4 regions of the Rhizobium sp. NPDC090279 genome follow, and region 3 is predicted to be linked to each of the others. Evidence: riboswitches for the same ligand, from Rfam matches in the RefSeq annotation. Region 3 holds a riboswitch; each other region holds the start of a gene.
What was found. Region 3 has a riboswitch for cobalamin ahead of nrdH (glutaredoxin-like protein NrdH). Riboswitches for the same ligand answer to the same signal wherever they lie in the genome.
Positions count from the first base shown of each region.

Region 1 (3,205 bases), on a different contig from region 3:
GTTCCGTCGGTCGCAGTTCCGAAATTGCCGAGTCCCAGATACCGGATTACGTTTCTGGGCCCGCAAAGTGAGCAAGCCCCAAGAAAGGCATGATCGACCACCTCTCGCCCCAGGAGTTGATATGACGGTTCAGGGATTATTTTCCGCCAGGACGAACGCGACGCAGCCTTATGCGATGCCGCGCATCGCCGTGATCGGGCGTGGCTTTTCCGGCATGATGATGGCGATCGCCCTGATGAAGACGGTGCGTTTTCCGTTCCATCTGCAGCTTTTCGATCCCAATTCCAGCGTCAGCGGCGGTCAGGCGCTTGCCTCAGGGCACAGCAGCGAGATCCTCAACAGCCGCGTTCGCGATCTTTCCGTCTCCGCCGGCGATCCCGACGATTTCAATCAATGGCTCAGCGGCAACGCGCCTTTCCGCAGTGCCGTTCCCGCGGCCATACCGGGATTCTTGCAGATCTTCGTGCCGAAGAGCATTTTCAGCGATTATGTCTATCAGCGTTTTTCGGAAGCCTTCTCTTCACGGCGCGATGTGGCGGTACAGGTCAGCAGCGAGACGGTCTTCGGGCTTCGCCGCGTACGTGGCGGTCGCTTCATGGTGGAAAGCGATGGCGGCGCCAATTCGCCCTTCGACATGGTGGTGCTGGCGACCGGCTATGGTATTGCCGATCAGCAATTCCAGGCCAGCGATCTCGCAACCGTTCCGACGGCCGTGCGGGCGCGCCGCCTGGTGTCACGACCGCACACGATCCTGCTCGGAAGCGGGCTGCGGGTCGTGGACCGGCTGCTGCAGATGCGTGAGAACGGTTATACCGGGCAGATCACCATCGTTTCCCGGCGAGGCTTCCTGCCGCAGAGCCACACGCGCAACAATGCCGATCCGGTCTTTCCCGCCGACGAGATGCCGGGCAAGCTCAGCGAAATCGTTCGTTTCATCCGCAAGGCCTGCGGGGAGGCGGAGGCGAACGGCCAGAGCTGGCAGTCCGTCATGAACGGTTTGCGCAAGCATGCACGATCGCTGTGGCGATCCTTGCCAGCCGGGCAGAAGCAGCAGTTCAACCGTCATCTGCGCGCACTCTACGACAGCCATCGCAACCGGCTGCCCGAAGCCCTGCATCTTCGCCTGAATCAAGAGATGGCCGAGGGCAACACTCTGCTGCGGCGCGGCCATTTCATCCGGCGGACGCCGACGGGGCTGATTTTGAGGCCCGCGGGCCAACAGGAACCCGAGCAGCTTTATGCGGACGATGTGATCGACTGTCGATGCCAGGCACCCGATCTGAACGCGCCCTTGCTGCGGAGCCTCATCGACGCCGGTCTTGCTGTTCCGGACGAGCTTGGCCTCGGCCTCGCCGTCGATGCGACAGGCGCACTCGAGGTCAATGGCCGCACGACGGAGGGGCTCTTTGCCATCGGTCCTCTGGGGCTTGGCAGCCTTCCGGATATTGATCTGGTGCCGGAGATCGTGACGCAGGCCTATGCGGCGGGCGAGAGCGTCGCGGAGCGTTTCCATCCGCAGTGCAAGGCGGTGTAGCAACCGCGCAGTTTCTACTGTTTACGATCAAGGTAGCGGTGCGCGTACTTCCGTCCCAACGGACGGGGTTGGGCCAAGGAGGAATTGCGGCTTGCGTTATGTAATGTAATAACGTAACTAAAATGCCATGCAGACGTTGAACCATGAACAAACGAAATCACCCATGACATCGCCGTTGCCCGTATCAGCTTTCTATGAGATGAATACCCTCGATGGTGCCGCCTACGGATCAATCCTGATGGCGGCTGAAAAGGGAACACGGTGCGGATTACCCATCAGGGGCCAAAACCGTGGCTGCCCCCGCAACTGTAAGCGGAGAGCGCGTTCGCAGTATGCCACTGGCTTTATGCCGGGAAGGCGCGAACGGGTTGTGACCCGCGAGCCAGGAGACCTGCCATCGACGATATCAACCGCAACGGACGGGGTGTTCCGATGGAAAATCAGTGGTTGGGCGAGGGCGCCGTTGCGCCCATTGGCCCTATCTTGACTGTGCCTCCGGCGAAATCTCCGGGAGGCATTTCATGGACAAAGCAAAAGAGGCGACGCACCGGATCACCGTGTGCACGAATTGCCGACATATCGGCAAGCCGTGCCGGCCCGGCCTCGATCTTTTGAAGCATCTGCAAGCGGCCATTTCCCAGGCCGGGGCTGCGCTTTCCGACGATTTCAGCCTTGAGGGCAGCGTCTGCATGGCAGGCTGCGAGCGGCCCTGCACGGTCTCCTTCCAGGCGACGGCAAAAGCGACGTACCTCTTCGGTGACATCGAGGATGCGGCCGATATCGGAGCGCTCGTCTCTTTCGCGCAGCTGTATCAGGATCGCCCCGATGGACTGACGCGCGAAGGGGAGCGTCCGAGCGCGCTTGGTGGCAAGACGCTGGCGCGCATTCCGGCGGCCATCGTTTCGGCCGAATATCAGCCGCTGCCGTTGCACTAGGAGGCCACGATGTCCGAACGAAGCGCGCGGTTGGATGCCGATGGCGTCACCTGGGGGCCGCAGAAGGGCATGCCGATCATCAGCGGCATAACGCTATCCGTCGAAGCTGGCACCCGGCTGGCCATCATCGGGCCGAACGGGGCGGGTAAATCGACCTTGCTGCGCTGCCTCTATCGCGGTCTCAAGCCGCAGCGAGGTACGGTGCGCATCGATGGCATCGATCTTTGGTCCATCGGTCCGCGGGAGGCGGCGCAGCGCATTGCAGTCGTGCCGCAGGAAACGCCCGATAGTTTTCCCTTCAGCGTGCGTGACGTGGTGCTGATGGGGCGTATTCCGCATCGCAAGGGCATGGCCCGCTGGAGCGATCGCGATCATGAGGTGACCTCCAGGGCACTTGCGCGGCTGGAGCTGGAGCCTCTGGCGCTAAGGCAGTTCGCGTCGCTCTCCGGCGGCGAAAAACAGCGGACGCTGATCGCCCGCGCATTGGCGCAGGAGCCGGAGCTCATCATTCTGGACGAGCCGACCAATCACCTCGATATCCGGCACCAGCTCGAGATACTCGAGCTTCTGAAAGGGCTGGGTCCGACGATCATCACGACGCTGCATGACATCAACCTCGCCGCGGACTTTGCAACCCAGATTGCCGTCATGGATTGCGGAAGGCTGACTGGTCACGGCGAGCCGTCTGAAGTCCTGACCGTGGAGCACGTATCAAGCGCTTTCCGTGTCGGCGCGC
Region 1 is NZ_JBIVYI010000004.1:281,464-284,668, reverse strand. Features, by position in the region: gene ACIQWP_RS12045 (FAD/NAD(P)-binding protein) at 122-1,534, shown strand; cobalamin riboswitch at 1,731-1,948, shown strand; gene ACIQWP_RS12040 (DUF1636 family protein) at 2,056-2,469, shown strand; gene ACIQWP_RS12035 (ABC transporter ATP-binding protein) at 2,479-3,205, shown strand, end outside.
Region 1: linked by a shared signal. The riboswitch ahead of ACIQWP_RS12040 (DUF1636 family protein) and the one ahead of nrdH (glutaredoxin-like protein NrdH) in region 3 are both predicted to bind cobalamin.

Region 2 (3,205 bases), on a different contig from region 3:
TCCGACAATGGCGCGATATCGGACATGTAACGCGTCATCGACATCATCGGCGTGATGCCGGAACCGGCCGAGACGAAAAGGTACTTCTCTCCCGGATGGCGAATATGGCTGAAATCACCGAGCGGGCCGAAAGCCTTGATGCGCATGCCCGGCTTGAGGTTCTCGAACATCCAGCGCGTGCCGATGCTGTCCTTCTGCGCCTTGACCGTCACGGCGACCGAGAAGGGCCGCGACGGCGTCGAGGACAGCGTATAGGTACGCATGACCGGCTCCGAAGCCGTCGGCAGCTCAAGCGTCACGAACTGGCCCGGCAGGTAGCGGAACCAATTGTCCTTGTCGGACCCGAATGTGAAGGTCATCACATCGGGCGCTTCGGGCGTGACCGAGAGGCATTCAAGCAGATGCTGCCTGTCGCTCCAGGGCTGCATCTGGTCGAGGTGTCTATGACGGAGGGAGACGGCCATGTTCATACTCAGGCAACCGCCGACAGCTTGGCCTGGTCGCCCTGCAGCCGGTTGATCATGAAAGTCGTGTACCATTCGACGAACTGCATGACGCCGCCTTCATGGATCTCCGAATAGGGACCGGGCTCATAGGCCGGTGAGCGGATGCCGAAGGCATTTTCCTCGACGATACGGCGGTCCTGGTCGTTGGTTTCGGTCCAGACGTGGGTCAGCTCTTCCAGATCGTAGTCGACGCCTTCGACGGCATCCTTGTGAACGAGCCACTTCGTGGTGACGGCCGTTTCCTCGGCGCTGATCGGCAGAACACGGAAGGAAATCGCGTGGTCGCCGAGCATGTGGTTCCACGTCGTCGGATAATGGAACAGCAGCATCGTGCCGATGCCGTTGATCGTTACATCGGACGAGAGCGGCCGCTTGACGGCATTCTGGCCGGACATGGTGTAGCTTTCCGCGCCTTCGATCAGCGGCATGCGCGTCGCACGGAACTGGCCGTCCGGAGAAAGCTTGAATTCGCTCGGCAGGCCTGCGGCCTCGCAACGTGCCCAGTGCTCGGTGATGACCGGGTCGCTCATGGCGCCCTGCACGCCGCTGACGGTCGGGGCTTCCGGGAAGGTGCGGCAAAGCTCGGGATGATTGGCCGCGCAGTGGTAGCACTCGCGATTGTTTTCCCAGACCAGCTTCCAGTTGCCCTTCTCGATGATGGTGCTCTGGAAGGCGATCTTGGCCTCGCTGATGCGATGCGGCGCCATATAGGGCTCGACCGTCGCGCGCAGCGGGGCGAAATCCGGAGCGTTCTGTGCAAGGCAGATGAAGATGTAGCCGCCGACGCTTTCACAATGAACCGGTTTCAGCCCGTGCTGGCTCTTGTCGAAATCCTCCGCCATCTGCCGGGCGAAGAGCAGCGAGCCGTCAAGTTCGTAGGTCCACTGGTGATAGGGGCAGACGAGCTTTGCCGAGGAGCCGCGCTCGGTGTTGCAAACACGCGAGCCGCGATGGCGACAGCTATTATGGAACGCGCGGATGACCTGGTCGCGGCCGCGGACGATGACGACGGGATAATCGCCGATCTGGACGGTGAAGTAATTGCCCGCGCGCGGCACTTCGCAATCATGGCCGATGAACAGCCAATCGCGATAGTAGATCGTCTCCATATCGAGCTTGAAATAATCCGGGTCGGTATAGAATGGTTGCTCCAGGCTCAAGCCTGTCCGGTGGTTCTTCAATTGCCGCAGAACTTTGCTGCCGATATCCATTTGCCTATCCTTGCACAATACCGGAAGACGAGCAGAGGACATGCAAGGCCGGTGGGAACGGCCGAAAGCAATGCCCCGACCGCCCGCCGCGGTCAGTAAACCATATGTGCCCAAGGCTGGTTTCCGGGCTCTGGAGCGGCCCTGTTTCCGGGACCCCATGGCACCTTCCCAGGCCGACCAGACCCAGTGGCTTTATCCGCCATGCCTCACTCCACCACCGTTGCGGGGGCAGCGCCGGATTTTGACCGGCTTCCCAATTCTCCATCTCCCTAGCAGACGGCACCTTGAGATTGATAACATCATAGCGCTCGGCCGCATCAGCCGCTGCGCTACAATGCGACATCGGCTTCGAAATTGACGACAGGCAAAACAGGGCGCCGACACGGTCGTCTTTACAAACAATATAGAAAAGCAATTCAATTGCTTATGTTCCGGCGCCAGCAATGAAAGCGATGCTCCGTCCGACCCTCGCCGATGACGCTTTATTCTGATTGCGACGGATCAGCTGGCAGAGGGTGACGAAACAGACGATTGGGCGGACGAAAGGGCTTGCAGAGCGGCCATCGCGCGACCGGCATCGAGGGCCGGGACGAAGATGTGGTCATGATAGAAGGCCGCGACGACATTGGCGCTGATACCCTCGTTTCCCAAAGCCGTTGCGAAGGCTGCGGTCAGACCTACGGCCTCGAGAGAAGAGTGAACCTCAAGCGTGATCATGCGCATGGCGGGAGCGACCGGAAGCCCCGCCTTTCGGGCCACTTCCAGCGGCAGGATCAGCGTCACACCTTCTCTTTCGCGAAAGAGCCCGATCGGTTCCAGATGGATGTAATCGGCCAGTGCCGACGCCGGAACGCTGCAATAGACAAATTCGCCCTCGGCGAGATTCGGCTTCATGGCGGACAGGAGCTGTTTGAGATCGATAATTCCCGACATGTTTCTCAGTCTTCCCCAGGGTTCGGCATCCAAACGGTTAAGCCCGGCTCAAGCTATTCGATCTATCATGCCGCCCAGAGACTGATATAGCGAGATCCGGCATGGCCAAACTCAGATATTTCGACGCTGGGAAGCCCGCCGAGCCCGAACCGACGCCACCGGTATCGACGACGGGCTACAGCGAATTCCTGCGCACGGGCCGCATCAACCGCAACAGGTCGCATTGGCTTGCCGAGGAGCGGGAATATCTCAGTCACGAGCACGTGGCCGAGCGCACGGCGCTGAAGCTCAGGGATGCCGGCGAAAAGACCCATGACAGGCTCAACAGCTTCCACAAATCGATCCGCTTCCCGAAGCTCATCTTCCATCACACGCTGAAGGACACGCCGCATCTCGGCTATTGCCACGTGACAGCCGCGCGGACGCAGTTCGCGCACTATGAGGACGTGAACTGGGCCTTCTATATCGCCAACTTCTTTGCCCGCATCGGTCAGGAAGAGAACTTCTTCGAAGACATCAGCCTCAAATATTCACGGATGTATTTCGCCGTCGCCA
Region 2 is NZ_JBIVYI010000010.1:90,701-93,905, forward strand. Features, by position in the region: gene ACIQWP_RS24345 (2Fe-2S iron-sulfur cluster-binding protein) at 1-470, opposite strand, end outside; gene ACIQWP_RS24350 (SRPBCC family protein) at 473-1,717, opposite strand; cobalamin riboswitch at 1,814-2,019, opposite strand; gene ACIQWP_RS24355 (ACT domain-containing protein) at 2,219-2,650, opposite strand; gene ACIQWP_RS24360 (DUF6656 family protein) at 2,752-3,205, shown strand, end outside.
Region 2: linked by a shared signal. The riboswitch ahead of ACIQWP_RS24350 (SRPBCC family protein) and the one ahead of nrdH (glutaredoxin-like protein NrdH) in region 3 are both predicted to bind cobalamin.

Region 3 (3,205 bases):
GATCTCTCAGTGTACGGCTCCCGATCCGCCTGCCGACACGATCGCGAAAGGCTGCCCCTCGACCGGAATGCTGCGGACTTCCTTCAGCGACCGGTTGTCGACCATGCGCACAAGGCTATGGCGTGGGTCGGTGATGGCGATGAGATCGCCGGCGACGGCGAGGCGTGGCCGCGGTTCGCGCCAGTGACCGTCCTTGCTGTAGGGTTCGGTAATGGTCTCTGACTTCGCGATCTCGCCTTTCACGACGTCGAGAAGATGAAGATTGCCGTCCTCGGTAAGAATATAGGCATGTTGCGGTCTTGCCGGATCGAGGGTGAAGTCGATGCGTCGCGTCGGCAATTCGATCAGCTTGTAGGGTTCGGCGGTGTTGTCGGGATCAATCAGCGCGACGCTCTGTTCGCCGTAATTGCCAAGGAAGAATTGCATCGACGTGCCGCCGAGCAACGTCGAGACCTTGCCCTTGGGCAGGGACGAGCCATAGGCGAGCATCTCGATCTTCGGGCCGTCGACACCGCCGGGACGGGCGATCAGGACGCCTTCTTCGCAGCCAAAGGCAACGAGGCGAGCAGATGTCGCTTCGCCGTGCAGGCCGGTGCAACGCGCGACCTCGCCGACTTGCTGCCCCTTTCGGTCCAGCACGCGCAGGCCGAGGCGCGGCGGCAACTCGCCGTCCTTGATGGGAGCCTCCATGTTCGGCACCGACACGAGAAGATGGTTACCCATCGGTACGGCAACGCCATGATGGGCAGCGATCGTCTTGAATTCATGGATGTCGGGGTTGCCTCCTGCAAGGGCACTCTCGGACAGGAGGTCGAATTTGTCGTCCCGGTCGTAGAAGATCGCGACATCATTGCCGTGTGTCACCACGTGCCCCGGCTTTTCGCCCTTGATCGATGTCGAAAGCAGCTTTGGCTCGGAAAGCTCAATGTCGCGGTGTTCTCCGTGATCGGAGAGAGATACGCCGGTCGCAATGGCATGGACCACATTCTTTTCGCCCTGCACGGCAAAGACTGTTCGGCCGGATTGGCTGAGCGACAGCGCGGCATGGCCGTCAACCTCGAACCGGCCGATTTCCTTGCCGCTTATTGCATCGATCGCGCGGACGATCGGCAGGCTGTGATCGGCGACGAAGAGGCGCCAGCTTTCCATCTCGTTTTCGTCTTCCGCGAAAGATGGAAATGGAAGCAGCAAGGCGCAAGCCAGCGATGAGGCCGCAAGGAGGGTACCAGAACTTGTACGAGGCATGGAAAATCCTTTATGTAATAACATTACATAAGTAGCGTAATATTATAACACGGCGCCTGTCCAGCCCCGGTGTGCGGGCGTCAGGCGAGGTTGTCCGAACTTATCAACATCGAAATTCGCTTGATGCTATCGGAGCAGTTGACGTAATCTTAACCGAAGATACTATATATAGTGTTCGAGGTTCTTCTGATTCGCAAGGATTAGAGGCTAAGATGGGAATCCGGTCGGCGAGCATGATGATTGCCAAGCCGGAGCTGCCCCCGCAACTGTGAGTGGTGAGCATTCGTTTGATGAAGTCACTGAGGCCATGTGTCTTGGGAAGGCGAGACGGATGCAATGACCCGCGAGCCAGGAGACCTGCCTTGAGCAATGACGTCCACGGGCGGGGTGTCCGGCTGGCGAGCGATGGTTCATGCGGCATGATCGCCGTCATCGCTTCCTCGAAGACCCCGCATCAATAACTTCGGGGTGAAGTCCATGTTCTTGAGTATCCACAGCCACCCGCGCGAGTGACGGTCGCTTAAGCGTCCGTCTGCCGGCCAGGTTTGCCTCCATTTTTACCCCCGCGAAGCGAGCATCATCCGATGCCCGAACGATTTTCCATGCCAGTCACATACGAGGATATCCAATGAGCATCACCGTCTACAGCAAGCCCGCCTGCGTCCAATGCACCGCCACGACCCGCGCCCTCGATCGCCAAGGCATCGACTACACCATCATCGACGTATCGGCCGATGCGGCGGCCTATGAGCTGGTTCAGGGTCTGGGCTATCGCCAGGTTCCGGTCGTTGTTGCAGGTGAGCAGCATTGGGCCGGTTTCCGCCCTGACATGATCAGCTCTCTCGCCTGAGGAGCAGGGCGGTGGGCGAGATCGTCTATTTCTCCAGCAGATCCGAGAACACCCATCGCTTCGTTACCAAGCTTGCCTTGTCGGCCGCTCGCATTCCTCTCAACGCCGGAGAAGAGCTTCGAGTGGCCCGTCCTTACGTTCTCATTGTCCCTACCTATTGTGGTGAAGGCGGCAAGGGTGCCGTGCCTAAGCAGGTGATCCGCTTCCTCAATGATGCGAATAACCGTTCAAACATCCGCGGAGTGATCGCCGCGGGCAACAGCAACTTCGGCGCGACCTTCGGTATCGCCGGCGACATCGTCTCCTCCAAATGCCAGGTACCGTACCTTTATCGGTTCGAGCTTCTGGGCACAGACGATGATGTCGTGAATGTCAGACACGGATTGGAACGATTTTGGACACGCTAACGCTCGACCGGCCAGCGAAGGCCACGGAAACGGCATTGGACTATCATGCCCTCAACGCCATGCTGAATCTCTACGACGAGCAGGGACAGATCCAGCTCGACAAGGACCGTATGGCGGCCAAGCAATATTTCCTCCAGCACGTCAACCAGAATACGGTTTTCTTCCATAATCTGCGGGAGAAGCTCGATTACCTGGTGACGGAGGGCTATTACGAGCAGGAGGTACTGGACTATTATTCCTTCAATTTCGTGCGCGATCTCTTCGATCATGCCTATGCGAAGAAGTTCCGTTTTCCGACCTTCCTCGGCGCCTTCAAATATTACACCAGCTACACGCTGAAGACCTTCGACGGTAAGCGCTATCTGGAGCGCTACGAGGATCGCATCTGCATGGTGGCGATGACGCTGGCGCGCGGCAACGAGCAGCTTGCGCGCGATCTGGTCGACGAGATCATCTCCGGCCGTTTCCAGCCGGCAACGCCGACCTTCCTCAACGCCGGCAAAAAGCAGCGCGGCGAGCTGGTCTCCTGTTTCCTGCTTCGGGTCGAAGACAATATGGAATCGATCGGCCGGGCCATCAATTCCGCGCTGCAGCTGTCTAAGCGTGGTGGCGGCGTGGCCTTGTCGCTCACCAATATCCGCGAGGCCGGCGCGCCGATCAAGCACATCGAAAACCAGTCGTCGGGCATCATTCCTGTGATGAA
Region 3 is NZ_JBIVYI010000006.1:402,565-405,769, reverse strand. Features, by position in the region: gene ACIQWP_RS17625 (hypothetical protein) at 7-1,245, opposite strand; cobalamin riboswitch at 1,407-1,625, shown strand; gene nrdH (glutaredoxin-like protein NrdH) at 1,874-2,095, shown strand; gene nrdI (class Ib ribonucleoside-diphosphate reductase assembly flavoprotein NrdI) at 2,107-2,502, shown strand; gene nrdE (class 1b ribonucleoside-diphosphate reductase subunit alpha) at 2,490-3,205, shown strand, end outside.

Region 4 (3,205 bases), on a different contig from region 3:
CCTCGACCTCGGCCGATACAGCAGCTTTTCCTTCGGCAAGGCCACGACCCAGCACCGAAAGCTCGGAAAGCTTCTGGGTAGCGAATGCCAGCCAGCTCGTCAGATCGGCATCGAGAGCCGTCTCAAGCTCGAGATCGATCGGAACATGCAGCAGCGAGCACGACGGCGCCACTTCGACGCCCTCGATACCGCGGGCAGTGACGATCGGCTGCAGTCGGTTGATGATCGAGGCAAGATCCGCCCTCCAGATATTGCGCCCATCAATGACGCCAAGCGACAGGACCTGCCCCTTGCGGACGGCTTTCGAAACATCGTCGAGCTGCTCCGGAGCCCGGACCAGATCGACATGCAGACCGGCGACCGGCAGGTCGGCAACGGCGGCAAGATTGCCCGAAAGACCGCCGAAATAGGTCGCTAGCATGATCTTCAGGCCCGGCACGGCCTTCGTCAGCACCTTATAGGCAACGGAGAAGGCATGACGCTCGCCCTCGGTCAAATCGAGGACGGCGATCGGCTCATCGATCTCAACCCAATCGGCGCCGGCAGCGGCGAGACGACGCAGCAATTCCGCGTAAACAGGAAGGAGTTTCGCCAGCAGGTCCAGCGGCTTGAAGGTTGCCGGGCGAGCCTTGGCGAGCTTTAGGAAGGTGACGGGACCGAGGATGATCGGACGCGTGTGGATGCCGAGCGCCTTTGCCTCCAGGAAATGGTCGACCGGCTTCTGCGACGTCAGGCTGAATTCCTGATCCTCGGAGACTTCCGGCACCATGTAGTGATAGTTCGTGTCGAACCACTTGGTCATCTCAAGCGCCGGGACGCCGTGGCCTTGATGCACATGGCCGCAATCGGCGTGGCCGTCGCCCTGGCTGCCGCGCGCCATGGCGAAATAGGCCGACAGCGAGACATCCCCGCCCTTCCAGCCGTAGACGGACGGAACCGCGCCGACCATCACGGCCGTATCGAGCACGTGATCATAGAAGGAGAAGTCGTTGGAAGGGATGCGCGTGATCCCCTTGTCGCGCTGGAGCGACCAGTTTTCGGCCCGGAGCCTCCTGGCCGTTTCGATGAGCTCGTTTTCAGGGATTTTTCCGGACCAAAAGCCTTCGAGCGCGAACTTGAGTTCGCGGTGGCGGCCGATCCTTGGAAAGCCGAGCGATGCAACTGGAATGCTGTTCTGTGACACTGTCATACCCCATTGGTTTGTGGGGGCATGGGTAAAGCGGACGCGTGCGAAAACGGTCCTTCAAGACCGTCGCAGCAACCACCGGGACACCCCGCCCGTGGACGTTATTTTGTCCTGGCAGGTCTCCTGGCTTGCGGGTCGGCGCCTCTGTCCGTCTTCCCAAGGCTCATCGCCTCAGTGACATTATGGACAGTGGCTCGCCGCTTACAGTTGCGGGGGCAGCTCCGGCATAGCCGACATGTCGGCGCACCGTATTCCCTCTTAGCCCTGAGACGGTCAAACCATCCCAGAGAACCATGACGGGTGAATTCTCACCAATGGCGCGGCAAAGTCAATAGATATAAACAAATCTTTATATGTTTATTTGATTAGGTCAATAAGCGCGAGCAGACGAGGATGAAGCGGCGATAGACGAAGGTCCGCAGCTTGTTTCTCAAATTCGCATTCTTCCGCTGCGCTTTCGCGATGGGCGCATGCGATTGCAACTGAATGTCGGCAAAGCCGGCAGCCTTTAGAAGCGGGGCCAGCGCATCCGCGCGCAATCCGGCGCCGAAAGGCAGCGCTTCCATGATGCGCGCGTGGCGGCTGCTGAGAGCTCCGTCATAGTTCTTGTCTGCGCCAATCAAACGGTCGATCAGCGCGATCAACCGTGTCGCGATCTGGCCGCCCGGCTTCGGCTTTGCCCAATCGCCATCGAAGATCACCAGGCGCCCGCCGGGCTTCAGCAGCCGAAACCATTCCTTGAGAGTTTCCTCCGGCCGCGTCAGCGTCCAGACCAGATGACGGCAGACGATGGCATCATAGGTCTCATCCGGCTCCATCGTCTGTTCGGCATCGGCGAACAAGAACCGGAGGCGCGGCTTGCCCGCGTGCTTCCTACGTGCGACGGCAAGCATCGCCTCGGAGAAATCCAGTGCAGTCACCTCATGGCCGAGATCGTGGATCAGGCGCGTTACCTCCCCTGTTCCGCAGGCAAGTTCCAGCACGCGCTTCGGCCGAGGGCCAAGCGCGGCGCGGATCGGCTCCTGCCAGGCGTCAGCCTCCGGCCCGGGCGCAATTTTATGGCCGAATGCGAGATCAAAGGTCTCGGAGCGCTTCGACCAATAATCCCGGATCTCTTCCTTGAGATCGAAATTGGCGCCATCCATGGGTTCAGCCCGCCATGTATTGAATATTGCAGCGGCCATGGACCGAGGACTTCTGCACATGCGCACGCACGCCGAAAACCCGCTCGATCAATTCCTGCGTCAATACCTCTTCCGGCGGCCCGGCCGCGACAACCTCGCCCTTCTGCAACACGGCAAGGCTGTCGCAGAACATCGCTGCCAGATTGAGATCGTGCAGCGCGACGATCGAGGTCACATCGAGCTTGGAGACCAGGCCGAGAATATCGAGCTGATGCTGGATATCGAGATGGTTCGTCGGCTCATCGAGCAGCAGTTCGCTCGGGGTCTGGGCAAGAGCTCTCGCGATATGGACGCGCTGCCGCTCGCCACCGGAAAGGGTCTGCCACAGCTGCCCGGCACGACCCTGCATGCCGACGCGCGCAAGCGCATCCGAAACCGCCGTATCGTCGTGAGCGCTCCAGGCTGACAGCGGACCGCGATGCGGCGTGCGGCCGAGACGCACGACATCCATCACGGTCACCTGGGTATCGGTCGTCGCCTGCTGTTCGACAAGCGCGATGCGGCGAGCGATATCGCCACGCGAGATGGAGGTGATATCGCTGCCGCCAAGCCGGATGACGCCGCTTCTGACCTTCCTCAACCGGCAGATCAGCCGCAGCAGGCTGGATTTCCCGGAACCGTTCGGCCCGAGAAGGCCAAGGACCTTGCCCTTTTCCACCGCCAGGCTGACACCGTTGACGATCAGAGTATTGCCGGCCGCGAAGGTCACCGTATCCACAGCGATGCTCATGCCGTCCTCCGGGCGCGATAGAGAATGATGGCAAAGGCCGGAGCCCCGAAAAGGGCAGTAACCACACCGATCGGCAGAATCTGCTGGGGGATGATGACCCGCGAA
Region 4 is NZ_JBIVYI010000001.1:255,601-258,805, forward strand. Features, by position in the region: gene metE (5-methyltetrahydropteroyltriglutamate--homocysteine S-methyltransferase) at 1-1,189, opposite strand, end outside; cobalamin riboswitch at 1,282-1,497, opposite strand; gene ACIQWP_RS01185 (class I SAM-dependent methyltransferase) at 1,552-2,331, opposite strand; gene ACIQWP_RS01190 (ABC transporter ATP-binding protein) at 2,336-3,100, opposite strand; gene ACIQWP_RS01195 (FecCD family ABC transporter permease) at 3,097-3,205, opposite strand, start outside.
Region 4: linked by a shared signal. The riboswitch ahead of metE (5-methyltetrahydropteroyltriglutamate--homocysteine S-methyltransferase) and the one ahead of nrdH (glutaredoxin-like protein NrdH) in region 3 are both predicted to bind cobalamin.